Regions from separate parts of the Streptomyces sp. NBC_01283 genome, predicted to be linked through region 3. Evidence: riboswitches for the same ligand, from Rfam matches in the RefSeq annotation. Region 3 holds a riboswitch; each other region holds the start of a gene.

Region 1 (4,205 bases), 2.5 Mb from region 3:
TCGGCGAGGGGCAGGAGACGCTCGCGCAGCACGCTCACCGCATCGGCCTCCAGGAGACGGTGACCGCTGGTCGAGACCATGACGGGGTCCAGGACGACGTACCGGGGGCGGTGGCGCTCCAGCGCGTCCGCGACGGCTGCGGCGATGGCGGCGTCGGCCAGCATTCCGATCTTGACGGCGTCCACCCGGACGTCGGCGAACAGCGTGTCGAGCTGCTCGGTGACGAACGCCGCAGGCACGGCATGGATGCCGGTGACGCCCTGGGTGTTCTGTGCGGTCAGGGCGGTCAGGACGGCTGTTCCGTAAGCGCCGTTGGCGGAGAACGCCTTCAGGTCGGCTTGGATGCCGGCGCCGCCGGAGGGGTCGCTGGCGGCGATGCTGAGGGCGATGGGCGGGCTGGTCATGCGGGGACCTCCTGGCGCAGGGTGCGGATGAGGGAGCGTGCTGAGGCCTCGGGGTCGGGCTGTCCGCAGATCGCGCTGATGACAGCGATCCCGGCCGCACCGCTCGCCTTGACCGCGGCGGCCTGGGAAACGCCGATCCCGCCGATGGCCACGCACGGCAGCGGGCTCTCCTGGACGATCCGGGCCAGCCCGCCCAGACCGAGCGGGGCGTCCGCGTCCGGCTTGGTGGACTGCTCGAACACCGGACCGACACCGAGGTGGTCGACGGCATCCGGTACGTGCGCCAGCTGCCCGGGACGGCTGACGGACAGGCCGATGTAGGCGTGGGGACCGAGCCGGCGTCGGGCGGTCGTGGGGGAGAGGTCCCGCTGCCCCAGGTGGACGCCGTCCGCGTCCAGCCGGACCGCCACATCCAGACGATCATTGACGATCAAGGGGACGCCGGTGCCCGCGAGTTCGGCCTGGATCGCCTGGCCGAGCGCGCACAGCGTGCGGGCGTCCGCGTCCGGCTCGCGCAACTGGACAGCGGTCACACCGCCCTTGACGGCGGCTGCCACGGTGGCCGCGACACCGCGGTCGCCGCAGAGCCGGGTGTCGGTGACGAGATACAGGGAGAGGTCAAGTGGTGGTCGCATGGGGTGCTCCTTGGGGTCTCCCGGCCGGGCAAGGGCGTGGGAAACGCAGCGGGAGGTGCAGGGAAAGACAGGGCCCTGGCGTGCAGGAACCTTGAGTTGTCCGGCAGGGGTGAGGGTGTGCGTCTGCGGGGTCTGACCGACTTGGTGGTGGGTCGCACCCCAGGTCGGCGGAGGCTGTTCAGCAGGTGGCGTCCGGCCGACCGCTCACTGCAAACCCCGCAACACCCCTGCGCTCAGCGCAGGTTGAGGGCCTCGGCGAGCCGGTCGGGGCTGAGTTCGTACAGCGCATCGATCAGTGCGACCGCGAACGTGCCGGGCCCCGTCGAGCGCGTGGCGGCGCTCTCCGCGGCCACGGTGAGCAGGCCCGTCGCGGCAGTGGCGGCCAGCAGCGCGTCGCCGGTGACGGCCGTGCAAGCAGCCACCAGGGCGCCCAGTGAGCAGCCGGTTCCCGTCACCCGCTGCAGCAGCGGGTGCCCATTGGCCACACGCACCACGCGCGTCCCGTCGGTAAGGACGTCTTCCGGACCGCTCACGGCGACCGCGCAGCCGTAGCGCCGGCCCAGCGCGCCGGCCGCGGCCAGCGCCGCCTCGGGGGCATCCGTACTGTCCACGCCGCGCCCGCCCGTGCCGCCGCTGTCCAGCGCCAGGATCTCGGAAGCATTGCCGCGAATGACCGCTGGCGGCGCGCTCTCCAGGAGTTCGCGGGCCAGGCCGGTGCGCCAGGGCAGCGCGCCGACCGCCACCGGGTCGAGCACCCACGGGCGCCCGGCCCCGGCCGCTTCTTTGACCGCGATGCGCATCGCCTCGGCCGTCGCGGACGTGACCGTCCCCAGGTTGACCAGGACGCCCCCGGCCACCCGGGCCAGTGCTCCGGCCTCCTGCGGGCTGTGCACCATCGCGGGGGAGGCCCCCGCCGCGAGCAGCACGTTCGCGGTGAACTGCGACACCACGACGTTGGTCAGGCAGTGCACAAGGGGTGCGGAGCTCCGCAGCGACGCGATCACGTCGGCCACGGCCTCACGGGAAACGGCAGGGCCGTTTTGGGCAGGTACGGAGGCAGCATCCATCGTCAGCACCCTTCCTACGCCGGCATTACCCGGTCCAGGTTCATGCGGTCGGCAGAAAGGGGAGCAAGTCCCGTCCGCCCTCTCAGCCCGGCTACTCCCGAGCTCCCGCGGTGGTCACCACGCAATGTACCTCCCCCGGGAACGGGAGTTCGCACTCGGGGCACCGCACGGCACGACACGGCTCCGCTGGTGGCGGTCAGCGGTCAGCGGTCAGCGGTCAGTGCTCACGCGTGAGCGCGGTGGCGAGTTGGGTGCGGGAGCGGATGCCGAGCTTGCGGTAGATGCGGCTCAGCATGGTTTCTACGGTTTTGACCGAGATGAACATCTGCTGGGCCGCTTCCTGGTTCGTCGCGCCGGTGCGCACGAGTTCGGCCAGATGCAATTCGTGCTCGGTCAGACGTTGGGGCGTCGGTGCCGGCGAGTTGCTGGGTGCGGAGGGATGGCCTGTCAGGTGAGCCAGGTGGTTGTTCGCAAGCGCGGTCCAGGGGCGTGCTTCGGCGTCTTCGAAGAGCGTACGGGCCCTTTCCCACGCCGTTCGCGCAGCGGCGGCACGCCGGCGGCGGCGTTCGACACGGCCGCGCAGCAGGTGGGTGCGGCCCTCCTCGACGGGGAGGCCGAGCGCTGCGAAACCGTGGGCCGCGTCCGCCAGGAGTTCCGCGGCCTCGGCGACGGCGTCGCCACCGTCGAGGTAGCGGCACAGGCCTCGGGCGCGGGTCAGCGCTGCACGCAGAGCGGCGTGTGCGGGGTGCGCTCCCACCCGTTCCTGCATGTGATCCAGCAGACCGCGGGCCTCGTCCGTACGACCGCAGAGCGCGTACGCCTCCACCGCGTCCCCCTGCCAGCGCAGCACGGCTGGATCAGCGGCCCCCGAGCGCGACTCCAGCTCCGCGACCTCCGACAGCGTCGCGGCGGCCTTCTCGACGCGACCGGTGTGCAGAAGTGCGGCGCCCAGGGCCCATAGACCGCGTGTGGTGTGCAGCGCGTCCTGTTCCTCGCGCGAGGCGCGCACGCCGTGGGCGGCGTAGCGCAGTGCGTGGGCGAAACTGCCGCCGCCGGCCTCGGCCATGGCTGCCGTGTACCAAGCGGGACCGGGCGACAGGCCCGCCGCCGCCGTGAGGTCGACGGCACGGGCCGACCAGTGCAGCGCCTGACCGCAGGCACCACGCCCTGCCTCGACCTCGGCGAGGCTGCGCCACAGATCCACCAGGTCCTCCGGCTCACCGCACTCCTGGGCCGCGGGCATCAGGTGCAGGAGGAGAGCGCGGGCCTCGGGCAGGCGGGCGTCGAACACCGCGTGGCGGGCGGCGAGGTACTGAGGGCTGTTGCGGATCCCCAGCCGCGCAGGCGGCACGGCCAGCGACAGTGCCCGGTCCAAGGTGGCCGTGGCGGTGTCGAGGTGGCCCAGGACGCGCTGCATCCGGGCGGTCATCGTGAGCGCGGCCGCCTCCAGCGGGATGTCGCGAGCTGTTTCGGCCAGGCCGGTGGCGGCCTGCGCGTGGTGCAGGGCACTGGTTGCATCCGCGCCGGAGAGGTTGGCCTGCACTGCGGCGCGCAGTTCGACGGCGGCGAGCAACGCGGGGTCCTGGGCGGCGGTCCTGCGGGCGGTGGCGAGCAACGGGCGCGTTCCGGCGGTGTCCTGACCGTGCGCGTCGACAACGGACAGCAGGGCGTGCACCTGCTGGGCGGGAGCGCCGTGCTCCGCCACGATGCGGTCCGCCGCAAGGCGGGACAGCGCGGCAGAGCCGCCGGCCGCTGCCTCCTGCGCCGCCTCGGCGAGGCGGTCCAGGCGCAGCCGGTGCCGATCGGCGGGAGTGAGGCGTGCGGCGAGGAACAACAGCTCGGCCGCGCGCAGACGTTCGCCCACCGTGCGGGCCACGACCGCCGCGTGTGCGGTGTCTTCGGCGACGGCCAGGTCCGGGGACTCCTGGGCCAGCGCGGTGTGCAGGGCGCGCGCGACGGTTCCACGACAGCAGGCGGCGAGGGCACGGTGGATCGCGGTGCGTCGCTCGCGGGTCACCGTGGCGGCCGCGGCGTCGGCCAGCGCCGGCGCGGCGAACCGGTAGGGGAGAGGTACACCTGCGGGCAAGGGGCCCGTGCTG
Region 2 (4,205 bases), 3.8 Mb from region 3:
ACTGAGTGCCTGCGCGGGGGTGCCGGGCAGGGTCGGGTCCGGAGTGAAGAGCCACTCCAGCATCTCTTCGTCGGAGAAGCCGTCGTCCCGCAGGAGCGTCAGGGTGCCGGTGAGGCCCTTGACGATCTTGTCGCCGTCGATGAAGGCCGCCGGCACGGCGAGCGCGCGGTTCTCACCACGGCGCACGGCGATCAGCTGGCCCTCCTTGACCAGCTGGCGCACACGCGTCACCTCGACGTCGAGCATTTCTGCGATGTCGGGGAGGTGGAGCCACTCGGGGACGAGAGCATCAGTCTTTGCGTCAATCTCGGTCACGGGGACAAGCGTAGCTCCGGGCACCGACAGCGGCCGGGCAGCGGGTCCCCCGCGGTCCCGGCGTCGGTGACGGCAGCGCTTAGGGCAGCACTGCCTTCTTGAGCGGTACGGCGGGGTCCGCCGCCAGCTCGGCGGACAGGCGGGCGCCCGCCTCGATCAGCTTGCGGCCCTGCGCCAGGTCCCTGGGACGGCCCACCGCGAGGAGGGCCACCAGGGCGCCCCGCCGGAGCCAGCACACGCTCCAGGCCGCCCCCGAGGGGTCGCCGCGCCACACCAGCTCGTCGGCGGACGCGTGATGGCCCGCGTACTGGACGAAGCGGCCGAACTGCTCGGACCAGAAGTACGGGACCGGGTCGTACGCCGAAGGGGTCTCGCCGATGATGTTCGCCGCGACCGTGCGCGGGCCCTGGAGGGCGTTGTCCCAGTGGTGGACGAGCAGGCGCTCGCCGTACCGTCCCGAAGGGAAGGATGAGCAGTCGCCGACCGCGTACACGTCGGGTTCCGACGTCCGCAGGTGGTCGTCGGCGAGGACCTCACGGTGGGCGCCCAGGGTGATGCCGGAGTCCGCGAGCCAGTCCGTGGCGGGGCGTGCGCCGATGCCGACGACGACCGCGTCCGCGGGCAGCCGGGTGCCGTCGTCCAGGAGGACGCTGCCGGGCTCGACGCGGTCCACGCGCGCGTGGGTGCGCAGTTCGGCTCCGGAGTCGGCGTACCAGGACGTCATCGGCGCCGCGACCTCCGCGGGCAGCGCCCCGGCGAGCGGACGCGCGGCGGCCTCGACGACGGTGACCGAGCAGCCCGCCTCGCGTGCGGCGGTCGCGAACTCGGCGCCGATCCAGCCGGCACCGACGACCACGATGCGGTGCTGTTCGGCGAGCACGGGCCGCAGCCGCTCGGCGTCGTCGAGGGTGCGCAGCAGATGGACGCCGGGGACCCCGGAGACACCGGGGAGCAGGATCGGGCGGGCGCCGGTGGCGATGACGAGGGCGTCGTAGGGCACCGGGCCGGACGCGGTGTCCAGTTCGTGGTCCGCGGGGCGGACGCCCGTGACCTCGTGGCCCAGGCTCAGCTCGATGCCGAGTGCCTCGAAGTCGATGTCGAAGGCGGAGCCCTCCGCCTTGCCGAGCAGCACGGCCTTGGACAACGGCGGCCTGTCGTACGGCTGATGGGGCTCCGCGCCGATCAGGGTGACCGCACCGGCGAACCCCTGCTCGCGCAGGGCCACGGCGGTCTGCACCCCTGCCATCCCCGCACCGACGATGACGACCCGGCGCTCTTCCTGCCTCCGCTGCTCACTCACCCGATCACTCTAGGGCGGCGGGCGACGCGCGCCTCAGGGACCCGCGAGGAGATCTCTGACACACCGTCACTGCTCCTGACCGCCCAGCTGCCCTACCTACCCCGGGACACCAAGGGCTAAGGTTGCCGTGCAGAGCACTCGCGGGAGCCCGGACGCACCGGGCTGAGAGGGAGGCTGGACGGCCTCCGACCGTACGAACCTGATCCGGGTCATGCCGGCGAAGGGAGGGGCTGGACACCCATGCATCCACGTACACCACCCCGGGAGACGACCGACGTCCTTGTCGTCGGGGGCGGCATCATCGGCCTGGTCACGGCCTGGCGGGCGGCCCAGCGCGGCCTGTCCGCCGCGGTCGTGGACCCCGAGCCCGGCGGCGGCGCGGCGCAGGTCGCAGCGGGCATGCTGGCCGCCGTCACCGAGCTGCACTACGGGGAGCAGGCGCTGCTCGGCCTGAATCTGGCCTCCGCGCGGCGCTATCCCGACTTCGCGGCGGAGCTGACCGAGGCGAGCGGCCGCGATCTCGGCTACCGCGCGTGCGGCACGCTCGCCGTGGCGCTCGACTCCGACGACCGTGCCCATCTGCGGGAGCTGCACGCCCTTCAGCAGCAGTCGGGGCTCGCATCGGAGTGGCTGAGCGGGCGCGAGTGCCGCCGCCTCGAACCGATGCTCGCACCGGGCGTCCGGGGCGGACTGCGTGTCGACGGCGACCACCAGATCGACCCGCGCAGGCTCGCCGCGGCGCTCCTGGTGGCCTGCGAGCGGGCGGGCGTGGTCTTCCACCACGCGTGGGCGGACCGCCTGTCGGTCGTACGGGACCGGGCCACCGGTGTCGTCCTCGCCGACGGCACCGCCCTGGAGGCCGGTCAGACCGTGCTCGCCGCGGGCAGCCTCAGCGGACGCCTCTCCGGCGTCCCGGAGGGTGTCCTGCCGCCCGTACGCCCCGTGAAGGGGCAGGTGCTGCGGCTCACGGTGCCGCAGCGGTACGCGCCGTTCCTGAGCCGCACCGTGCGCGCCGTCGTGCGCGGCAGCCACGTCTACCTGGTGCCGCGCGAGAACGGCGAGCTCGTCGTCGGCGCGACGAGCGAGGAGCTCGGCTGGGACACGACGGTCACCGCGGGCGGCGTGTACGAGCTGCTGCGGGACTCCCACGAGCTCGTACCCGGCATCACGGAACTGCCGCTGACGGAGACCCGCGCGGGCCTGCGCCCCGGCTCCCCCGACAACGCGCCGCTGCTCGGTCCGACCGCGCTCCCCGGCCTCCAGCTGGCCACCGGGCACTACCGCAACGGCGTACTTCTGACGCCCGTCACCGGTGACGTGCTGGCGCACGCCCTGACCACCGGTGAACTGCCCGACGAGGCACGGGGGTTCACCCCTCTGCGCTTCGCCGGCACCCCCCGCACGCAGCGCTTCATGGAGCAGCCCGCATGACCCTCCCAGCAGTGACAGCCGTCTCCGTCAACGGAGAAGCACGCGACGTGGCCGCGGGCACCACGCTCGAAGATCTCGTCGCCACCCTGACCGCGGCCCCGTCCGGCGTCGCCGCCGCCCTCAACGAAACCGTCGTCCCGCGCACGCGCTGGTCGGCCACCCCGCTCAGCGACGGCGACCGCGTCGAGATCCTCACCGCCGTACAAGGAGGCTGAACCGACATGGCAGACGACGCCTTCGTCATCGGCGGGCTCACCCTTTCCTCCCGCCTGATCATGGGTACGGGCGGTGCGCCGAGCCTGGACGTCCTCGAACGCTCCCTCGTCGCCTCCGGGACGGAGCTGACGACGGTCGCGATGCGCCGCCTCGATCCCGGTGTGCAGGGCTCCGTGCTCTCCGTCCTGGACCGGCTCGGCATCCGTGTGCTGCCGAACACGGCGGGCTGCTTCACCGCGGGCGAGGCCGTCCTGACCGCCCGGCTCGCGCGGGAGGCGCTCGGCACCGACCTGGTCAAGCTGGAGGTCATCGCGGACGAGCGCACGCTGCTGCCCGACCCGATCGAGCTCATCGACGCCGCCGAGATCCTCGTCGACGACGGCTTCACGGTCCTCCCGTACACGAACGACGACCCGGTCCTGGCCCGGAAGCTGGAGGACGTGGGCTGCGCGGCGATCATGCCGCTCGGCTCCCCCATCGGCTCCGGGCTCGGCATCCGCAACCCGCACAACTTCCAGCTGATCGTCGAACGCGCGGGCGTGCCGGTGATCCTCGACGCGGGGGCGGGCACGGCGTCCGACGCGGCGCTCGCGATGGAACTGGGGTGTGCGGGTGTGATGCTCGCCTCCGCTGTTACACGGGCGCAGGAACCGGTTCTGATGGCCGAGGGCATGCGGCACGGCGTCGAGGCGGGACGGCTCGCGTACCGTGCGGGGCGCATTCCCCGGCGCCACTTCGCCGAGGCGTCCTCGCCCGTGGAGGGAATGGCCCGGCTCGACCCGGAGCGGCCCGCGTTCTGAGCGTCCCGCGCCTGTTACAGCTCGGCTGCAGTCGGGGCCCGAGTCCGACCGGGCGGGCAACCGTGTCAGCGGTGGCTCGTAGACTCCCTGCGTGGACACGACCCTTCAGGACCCGCTCGTCGGGCAGGTGCTCGACGGCCGCT
Region 3 (4,205 bases):
ACGAGCTTCAGGGCACTCTCCCGCCTGCGCACCGTCCACGCGTGCACGGCGAGGATCAAGCCGACCGCCGCGAACTGCACGATCGTCAGGACGGCGGCCGTGGACAGGTCGAGGAGCTGGGCGGTCTGCCGGTAGATCTCGACCTCAAGGGTCGAGTACGCGGGCCCGCCGAGGATCTGCACCACACCGAACGAGGTGAAGGTGAACAGAAAGACCATGAGGGAGGCGGCGGCGACCGCGGGCCCAAGCGCGGGCAGCGTCACGGTGCGCCAAGCGGTCCACCGCGAGGCGCCGAGCATCCGCGCGGCCTCTTCCTGGCGCGGGTCGAGCTGCGACCAGAGCCCGCCGACGGTCCGTACGACGACGGCGTAGTTGAAGAAGACGTGCGCGAGCAGGATCGCCCACACGGTCGTGTCGAGCCGCACACCCCACATCTCATCGAGCAGCCCACCGCGCCCGAGCAGCGCGAGGAACGCGGTCCCGACGACGACCGTCGGCAGCACGAACGGCACCGTGACGACCGCCCGGAGCACCTGCTTGCCCCTGAACTCGAAGCGCACGAAGACATACGCGCCGGGCAGCGCGATCAGCAGCGTGAGCGCGGTCGACGCGAGCGCCTGCCAGGTGGTGAACCACAGCACGTGCCGGACGTCGGACTGCCCGACGACCTCCGCGATCCGCCCGAACTGCCACGCCCCGCCCACCTTCAGGCCGCGCGCGACGATCGCGGCGACCGGATAGGCGAAGAAGACCGCGAAGAACGCGACGGGCACGGCCATCAGACCGAGCCGCGCCGCGCTCCCGCGCGAGCGCCCCTTACGGGAAGCACTCCCCTTACGTGAAGGGCTCCCCTTGCGAGAGGCGCTCCCCTTAGGGGATCCGCTTACTTCAGTACGAGCGAGGTCCACGACTTGACCCACTGATCACGGTTGTCGGCGATCTTCTTCGGGTCCATGGTCTCCGGGTCGTCGACCTTCACGCCGTGCTTGACGAACAGCTCGGGCAGCTCGGTCTTCTCCCGCACCGGGTTCACGAACATGTTCAGCGGCATGTCCTTCTGGAACTCGGCGCCGATCAGGAAGTCGAGCAGCGCCTTGCCGCCCTTCTCGTTCTTGGCGTTGCTGAGCAGACCCGCGTACTCGACCTGCCGGAAGCAGGTGCCGGTCGCGACGCCGGTCGGCGCCTGCTTGGGCTGCGGCTTCGCGTAGAGCACCTCGACGGGCGGCGAGGAGGCGTACGAGACGACGAGCGGCCGGTCGCCCTTCGCCTTCTTGCCGCCGGCGGACCCGGAGAACTCTTCGTTGTAGGCCTGCTCCCAGCCGTCGACGACCTTGACGCCGTTGGCCTTGAGCTTCTTCCAGTAGCCCTGCCAGCCGTCGTCGCCGTACTGCGCGGCGCTGCCGAGCATGAATCCGAGGCCGGGCGACGAGGTCGAGGCGTTCTCGGTGACCAGCAGATCCTTGTAGGCGGGCTTGGTCAGATCCGCGAAGGACTTCGGCGGCGCCAGCTTCTTGTCGGCGAAGTACTTCTTGTCGTAGTTGACGCAGATGTCGCCGCTGTCGACGGGCGTCACCCGGTGCTTGTCCCCGTCGACCCGGAACTCCGACCCGACCTTCTCCGAGCCCTTGGCCTCGTACGACTGGAAGAGGCCGTTGTCGAGCGCACGCGAGAGCAGGGTGTTGTCGACGCCGAAGAAGACATCGCCCTGCGGGTTGTCCTTCGAGAGGATCGCCTTGTTCACGGCGGCACCGGCGTCGCCGTCCTTCAGGACGTTGACCTTGTAGCCGGAGCTCTTCTCGAACGCCTTCAGTACGTCCTTGGAGACGTTGAAGGAGTCATGGCTGACGAGGGTGACGCTCTTGGAGTCGGCCTTGTCGCCGCTGTCCGACGAGCTGCCGCACGCGGAGAGCGCGACGAGCCCGATGCTCACCGCGACCGCGGTGACCGTGACCTTCTTGGTGGTGCTCACTGAGTTCATTCCTCCTGGAGTGACCAGGAAGAGACGCGGCCCTGCCCGCGGACCAGACCGGATCGGACGGGTCCGCGGGCAGGGCGCAACAGCTTGAGTGATGTCCGAACTTCCTACCCGGAATGACCCGGGCAAGGTTCAGAGGGTCTGCGGCCAACCTGTCCTTGGCTGCCGCACTCTCAGCGCTGTGGCGCTCCCCTGTCGGAATATGAAGATGTGTTCCGGCTATGAAGTTGTGTTTCGGCCAGCCTAACGCCCGGCAGACTAACGCTCCGACGCGGCGAGCTGACCGCACGCCCCGTCGATCTCCTGGCCCCGGGTGTCACGAACCGTGACGGGCACCCCATGAGCGGCAATGGCGTCCACGAAGGCCTTCTCGTCCTCGGGCCGCGAGGCCGTCCACTTCGACCCGGGCGTCGGGTTCAGCGGAATGAGGTTCACGTGCACGGGCTTGTTCTTCAGCAGCCGCCCGAGGCGGTCACCGCGCCAGGCCTGGTCGTTGATGTCGCGGATCAGCGCGTACTCGATGGAGAGGCGACGCCCCGACTTGGCGGCGTACTCCCACCCGGCATCCATCACTTCACGCACGTTCCAGCGCGTGTTGACGGGTACGAGGGTGTCGCGGAGCTCGTCGTCGGGCGCGTGCAGCGAGATGGCGAGGCGGCACTTGAAGCCCTCGTCGGCGAAGCGGTGGATGGCGGGCACCAGACCGACGGTCGACACGGTGATGCCACGCTGCGAGAGGCCCACACCGTCCGGCTCGGGATCGGTCAGCCTGCGAATCGCCCCGGTCACCCGGTTGTAGTTAGCAAGAGGCTCACCCATCCCCATGAACACGATATTGGAGAGCCGAGCGGGCCCTCCGGGGATCTCCCCGTCCCGCAGCGCGCGCATCCCGTCAACGATCTGATGCACGATCTCGGCGGTCGACAGATTCCGGTCGAGCCCGGCCTGCCCCGTCGCACAGAACGGACAGTTCATCCCGCACCCGGCCTGCGACGAGATGCACATCGTCACGCGGTCCGGATAGCGCATGAGCACGGACTCGACGAGCGTCCCGTCGAAGAGCCGCCACAGCGTCTTGCGCGTGGTGTCGTCGTCACAGCTGATGTGCCGCACCACGGACATCAGCTCGGGAAGCAGCGCCTCCTGGAGCTTCTGACGTGAACCGGCGGGAATGTCGGTCCACTGCTCCGGGTCGTGCGCATACCGCGCGAAGTAGTGCTGCGAGAGCTGCTTGGCACGAAACGGCTTCTCGCCGGCAGCGGCAACGGCTTCCTTGCGCTCGGCGGGCGTGAGGTCGGCGAGATGCCGCGGCGGCTTCTTGGCTCCGCGGGGCGCGACAAAGGTGAGTTCTCCGGGTACAGGCATGGTCCATCCAGTGTCGCAGACGATGGGAGCCCTCCCCTGTCCACCCGCGGCGGCACGGAGAACCGGTCGGCGAAAGGCCTGTCATGTGCCTGACATGGATCACTAGAGTCTTCACCGACAACATCAACTTCGCTGGAGGTAATCAGCACGTGTTGAATCAAACGGGGAAGGCGCTCTTGATCGGCGCCACCGCAGCGCTCGCCGTGACGACCGCGGCACCGGCCCACGCCGGGACCGGCGTCCAGGCCGCGGCGGTCAGCAAGCACCAGGAAGTGCGCTGCGTGAAGCAGAGCGGCAGGACCTGCGCGTACTCGGTCTCCTTCTTCTACTGGAACAAGAAGGGGTCCGCCAAGCGTGGCCTGAACTACGTCCAGTCGGCCAGGTCTCCGTACAAGGCGGGCAAGGCGCGCTGGCTGTACAAGCAGCCGGGCGGCTCGACCCACGTCGGCAAGAGCTGGCGCAAGGCCCACTCGATCCCGCACGGCAACGCCGCCGAGGTCGAGTGGGGCAAGGTCGGGACCACCACAGGGCCCAGGCTCCGCAAGGGCACGCTGGTCTGTGTGCAGTGGAAGAACCTCTCGCAGAAGGCGTGCCACAAGCTGAAGTAAGCGGCGTACGGCACACCGCACGCGGCATGCGAAAAGGGGCTCGCCGTCCAGATGGACGGCGAGCCCCTCACGTACGCATGCGCAGGTCAGCCGGACCCTACGAAGATCACGAGCAGCAGCCACACGACCGGTGCGGTCGGCAGCAGCGAGTCGAGGCGGTCCATGATGCCGCCGTGCCCCGGCAGCAGCGTGCCCATGTCCTTGATGCCGAGGTCACGCTTGATCATCGACTCGCCCAGGTCCCCGAGCGTCGCGCT
Region 4 (4,205 bases), 1.8 Mb from region 3:
CAGCTCACTGAACAGGACTTCGACGACAAACTCAGTGTCGCCTGGACCAAACTCGGGATTGTCCGGTATCCGCTGACCTTCGAGCCCGTCCAAGCGCTGAACCGCAGCTTCGGGATGCACTTCCTTCTCTCGTTCGTCACGCTCGGGATCTACGGCATCGTGTGGGACTACCGACTTCACACCGACCCGGAGAAGCTCTACCCCGAGGTGCACTCCACCGAGGACGCGGTCCTCAACGCTCTGCGGGTCGCCGATCCGGTCCTCCCTCACTAGCCATCCGCTGTGGTTCGCCGTACGGGGAAGCGCCGCTCCAGAAGCCGAAGTCTCCTGGAGCGGCGTTTAACTGCGCGTCAGTCCGCCAGCGGCAGGTACACCCGATTCCCGCTCGCGGCGAACTCCTTCGACTTCTGGAGCATCCCCGCCGCGACCTCCTCAGCCGTCGCGTCCGCAGCCGCAGTACCGCCGAACTGCTCCGTGATGCTGTGGCTAATCTTCATGCTGCAGAACTTCGGACCGCACATCGAGCAGAAATGCGCCGTCTTCGCGGGCTCCGCGGGGAGCGTCTCGTCGTGGAACTCCCGCGCCGTGACCGGGTCGAGAGCCAGGTTGAACTGGTCCTCCCAGCGGAACTCGAAGCGTGCGTCCGAGAGCGCGTCGTCCCAGTCCTGCGCGCCCGGGTGCCCCTTGGCGAGGTCCGCCGCGTGGGCCGCGATCTTGTACGTGATGACGCCGGTCTTCACGTCGTCGCGGTTGGGCAGGCCCAGGTGCTCCTTGGGCGTGACGTAGCAGAGCATCGCCGTGCCCCACCAGCCGATCATCGCGGCGCCGATGCCGGACGTGATGTGGTCGTACGCGGGCGCGATGTCCGTGGTCAGCGGGCCGAGCGTGTAGAACGGCGCCTCCTCGCAGATCTCCTGCTGAAGGTCGATGTTCTCCTTGATCTTGTGCATCGGGACATGTCCCGGGCCCTCGATCATGGTCTGTACGTTATGACGCTTGGCGATCGTGTTGAGTTCCCCGAGCGTGCGCAGCTCGGCGAACTGCGCCTCGTCGTTGGCATCCGCGATCGAACCGGGACGCAGACCGTCACCGAGCGAGTACGTCACGTCGTACGCCGCGAGGATCTCGCACAGCTCCTCGAAGTTCTCGTAGAGGAAGCTCTCCTTGTGGTGCGCGAGACACCAGGCCGCCATGATCGAGCCACCGCGCGAGACGATGCCGGTCTTGCGGTTGGCGGTCAGCGGGACGTACGGAAGGCGCACGCCCGCGTGCACCGTCATGTAGTCCACGCCCTGTTCGGCCTGCTCGATGACCGTGTCCTTGTAGATCTCCCAGGTCAGCGCCTCGGCCTGGCCGTCGACCTTCTCCAGGGCCTGGTAGAGCGGCACGGTGCCGATGGGCACGGGGGAGTTGCGCAGGACCCACTCGCGGGTGGTGTGGATGTTGCGCCCGGTGGACAGGTCCATGACCGTGTCGGCGCCCCACTTGGTCGCCCAGGTCATCTTGTCCACCTCCTCCTCGATGGAGGAGGTCACCGCGGAGTTGCCGATGTTGGCGTTGACCTTCACCAGGAACTTCTTGCCGATGATCATCGGCTCGATCTCCGGGTGATTGACGTTGGCGGGGATCACCGCGCGGCCCTCGGCGACCTCCGCGCGCACGACCTCGGGGTCGAGGTTCTCGCGGATCCCGATGAACTCCATCTCGGGCGTGATCTCGCCACGGCGGGCGTACGCGAGCTGCGTCACCGCCTGGCCGCCACGGCCCCGGCGGGGCTGGCGCGGGCGGCCGGGGAAGACCGCGTCGAGGTTCTTCAGGCCGCCGCGCGGCGAGGTGTGCTTGATGCCGTCGTCCTCGGGACGGGGCGGGCGGCCCACGTACTCCTCGGTGTCGCCGCGGGCGATGATCCAGTTCTCGCGGAGGGGCGCGAGGCCCCTGCGGACGTCGGTGTCGATGGACTCGTCGGTGTACGGCCCCGAAGTGTCGTACAGGGTCACGGCCTTGCCGTTGGTGAGGTGCACCTGTCGGACCGGCACCCGCAGGTCGGGGCGTGAACCCTCGACGTACGCCTTGTGCCAGCCGATGGACTTCCCGGCCTCCGCGGCGACCGTGTTCTCGCCGTTTCCGGCGTTCTCGCCGTTCTTGTTGTTCTCGTCGCTGCTGGAGGCAGGCGTGCGTGTGTCCGATGTGGTCATGAGACCTACTCCCTACGCCGGCATTACCCGGTAACAGGTTCGGCGGTCGACGCAGCGGATTCCGTACGGTTCATACCGTTTCGTACGGAGGTCAGCGCCCTCTCAGCCCGGTGCTCCGAGCTCCCGCGATTGCAAAGGTGCCTCCACGCTAGCGTCACGTCGGGCGCGCTGAACAGAGGGCCCCCTCCGTTCTTGCGATGATCGGGCAGTGACCACCACACAGCCGCCGTCCCAGCCGCCCGCCCAGAACGTGCCGCAGGATCCGCACGGGCACTCCCACAGCCATGGCCCGGCCGCCCCCGTCTCCAAGCATCTGCGCAAGGTCATCGCCGCCGTGCTGATTCCTTTCGCCGCGGCGGTGGTCGTGGGGCTCGCGGTGTTCTGGCCAGGGGGCGCACCGTCCCACGAACGCACCGGAGTCGGCTTCGACCGGCAGACCCAGTCGGCCACGGTGACGAAGCTGCAGGAGCTCCCCTGCAAGGACGTGAACGCCTCCCAGACCCCGCCCAACGGCGACACCTCCACCGCCGAGGGGCAGTCGGCGCAGTCCCGTGCGAAGGGCGTCTGCAAGAAGGCGACGATCGAGGTGACCAGCGGAAAGGACAAGGGCCGCACCTTCACCGAGATCGTCCAGCCGGACTCACCGCGGCAGTTGCGCCAGGGCCAGGAGGTGGTGGTCGCCTACGAGCCCACGGCCCCCGAGGCGTTGCAGTACTCGGTCACCGACGTGAACCGGAAGTTCCCCATGGCGCTGCTCGCCGGGATCTTCGCCCTCGCCGTGGTCGTGGTGGGACGGATGCGCGGCGTCATGGCCCTGGTGGCGCTGGCGTTGAGCTTCCTGGTCCTGACGTTCTTCATCCTGCCCGCGATCCTGCAGGGCTCGAACCCGCTGGTCGTGGCGGTGATCGGGGCCAGCGCCATCATGCTGATCGCGCTCTATCTGTGCCACGGCCTCACGGCGCGTACCTCGGTCGCGGTCCTCGGCACGCTGATCTCCCTGCTCCTCATCGGCCTCCTCGGCTCGCTCTTCATCGGCTGGGCCTCACTGACCGGCAACACGGACGACAACACCGGCCTGATCCACGGCCTGTATCCGTCCATCGACATGAGCGGCCTGCTGCTCGCCGGCGTCATCATCGGCTCGCTCGGCGTGCTCGACGACGTGACGGTGACGCAGACGTCCGCCGTCTGGGAACTGCACCAGGCCAACCCCACGATGGGCTGGCGCGGTCTGTACGGCGCCGCCATCCGCATCGGCCGCGACCACATCGCCTCGGTCGTCAACACCCTGGTCCTGGCCTACGCGGGTGCCGCGCTGCCCCTGCTGCTGCTCTTCTCGATCGCCCAGAGCAGCGTGGGCACGGTGGCCAACAGCGAGCTGGTGGCCGAGGAGATCGTGCGCACCCTGGTCGGCTCGATCGGCCTGGTCGCCTCCGTACCGGTGACGACCGCGCTCGCGGCCCTGGTGGTCTCGGCCGACCGCTCGACTCCCACGGGCCACACGGGCCACACGGGCCACACGGGAGGCACAGCCCACGCGGGAGGCGCGGCCCACCCTGGAGGCGGTGCCACTCCCGCCGCTCCCGCGCCCCCTGTCCACCCCGCACCCAAGCAGAGCCGCGGCGGAAAGGGCCGGCGCCGCAAGGCCTGAGGCTCACGCGTCCCGGCACCGCAAGGCTCACGCGGCCGATGCCACGAAATGCACCAATCTGCCGTACGGCTGCGCCCCTTGGCTCGCGGAGTCAGCCGGCGCTCTGCTCCTCGGCGAGGATCCGGTCCAGCGCTTCGTCCAGGTGGGTCTCGAAGTCGGCGAGCGCCCGCTCCTGCCCCAGCGGAACCAGCTTGTCCGTACGGTCCAGGAAGGCGAGGAGCGGTGGGATCCCCACCCTGAACAGCGCCTGGTCCGCACCGACCTGAAGCCGGATCAGCACCTCGTCGAGCAGCTCGGGATCGGTGGGGGCGATGTGCACGTCCCCGTCACCGCAGGCCCCGCCCACCCCGTCGACCAGC

Evidence for each region. Region 3 has a riboswitch for thiamine pyrophosphate ahead of OG302_RS12825 (thiamine ABC transporter substrate binding subunit). Riboswitches for the same ligand answer to the same signal wherever they lie in the genome.
Region 1: it holds a riboswitch for thiamine pyrophosphate, as region 3 does, so the genes downstream of both, thiM (hydroxyethylthiazole kinase) here and OG302_RS12825 (thiamine ABC transporter substrate binding subunit) in region 3, are expected to answer to the same signal.
Region 2: it holds a riboswitch for thiamine pyrophosphate, as region 3 does, so the genes downstream of both, thiO (glycine oxidase ThiO) here and OG302_RS12825 (thiamine ABC transporter substrate binding subunit) in region 3, are expected to answer to the same signal.
Region 4: it holds a riboswitch for thiamine pyrophosphate, as region 3 does, so the genes downstream of both, thiC (phosphomethylpyrimidine synthase ThiC) here and OG302_RS12825 (thiamine ABC transporter substrate binding subunit) in region 3, are expected to answer to the same signal.

Annotation. Positions count from the first base shown of each region.
Region 1 is NZ_CP108430.1:373,031-377,235, reverse strand. Features, by position in the region: gene thiD (bifunctional hydroxymethylpyrimidine kinase/phosphomethylpyrimidine kinase) at 1-404, opposite strand, end outside; gene thiE (thiamine phosphate synthase) at 401-1,039, opposite strand; gene thiM (hydroxyethylthiazole kinase) at 1,273-2,052, opposite strand; TPP riboswitch at 2,100-2,225, opposite strand; gene OG302_RS01515 (LuxR C-terminal-related transcriptional regulator) at 2,324-4,205, opposite strand, start outside.
Region 2 is NZ_CP108430.1:6,667,842-6,672,046, reverse strand. Features, by position in the region: gene OG302_RS30200 (Rv2175c family DNA-binding protein) at 1-315, opposite strand, end outside; gene OG302_RS30195 (NAD(P)/FAD-dependent oxidoreductase) at 395-1,561, opposite strand; TPP riboswitch at 1,746-1,858, shown strand; gene thiO (glycine oxidase ThiO) at 1,856-3,046, shown strand; gene thiS (sulfur carrier protein ThiS) at 3,043-3,261, shown strand; gene OG302_RS30180 (thiazole synthase) at 3,268-4,062, shown strand; gene pknB (Stk1 family PASTA domain-containing Ser/Thr kinase) at 4,154-4,205, shown strand, end outside.
Region 3 is NZ_CP108430.1:2,867,043-2,871,247, forward strand. Features, by position in the region: gene OG302_RS12820 (ABC transporter permease) at 1-908, opposite strand, end outside; gene OG302_RS12825 (thiamine ABC transporter substrate binding subunit) at 884-1,978, opposite strand; TPP riboswitch at 2,062-2,179, opposite strand; gene rlmN (23S rRNA (adenine(2503)-C(2))-methyltransferase RlmN) at 2,234-3,340, opposite strand; gene OG302_RS12835 (hypothetical protein) at 3,490-3,948, shown strand; gene OG302_RS12840 (phosphatidate cytidylyltransferase) at 4,035-4,205, opposite strand, start outside.
Region 4 is NZ_CP108430.1:4,700,620-4,704,824, reverse strand. Features, by position in the region: gene OG302_RS21430 (DUF4234 domain-containing protein) at 1-273, shown strand, start outside; gene thiC (phosphomethylpyrimidine synthase ThiC) at 351-2,195, opposite strand; TPP riboswitch at 2,188-2,332, opposite strand; gene OG302_RS21420 (YibE/F family protein) at 2,404-3,846, shown strand; gene OG302_RS21415 (SsgA family sporulation/cell division regulator) at 3,938-4,205, opposite strand, start outside.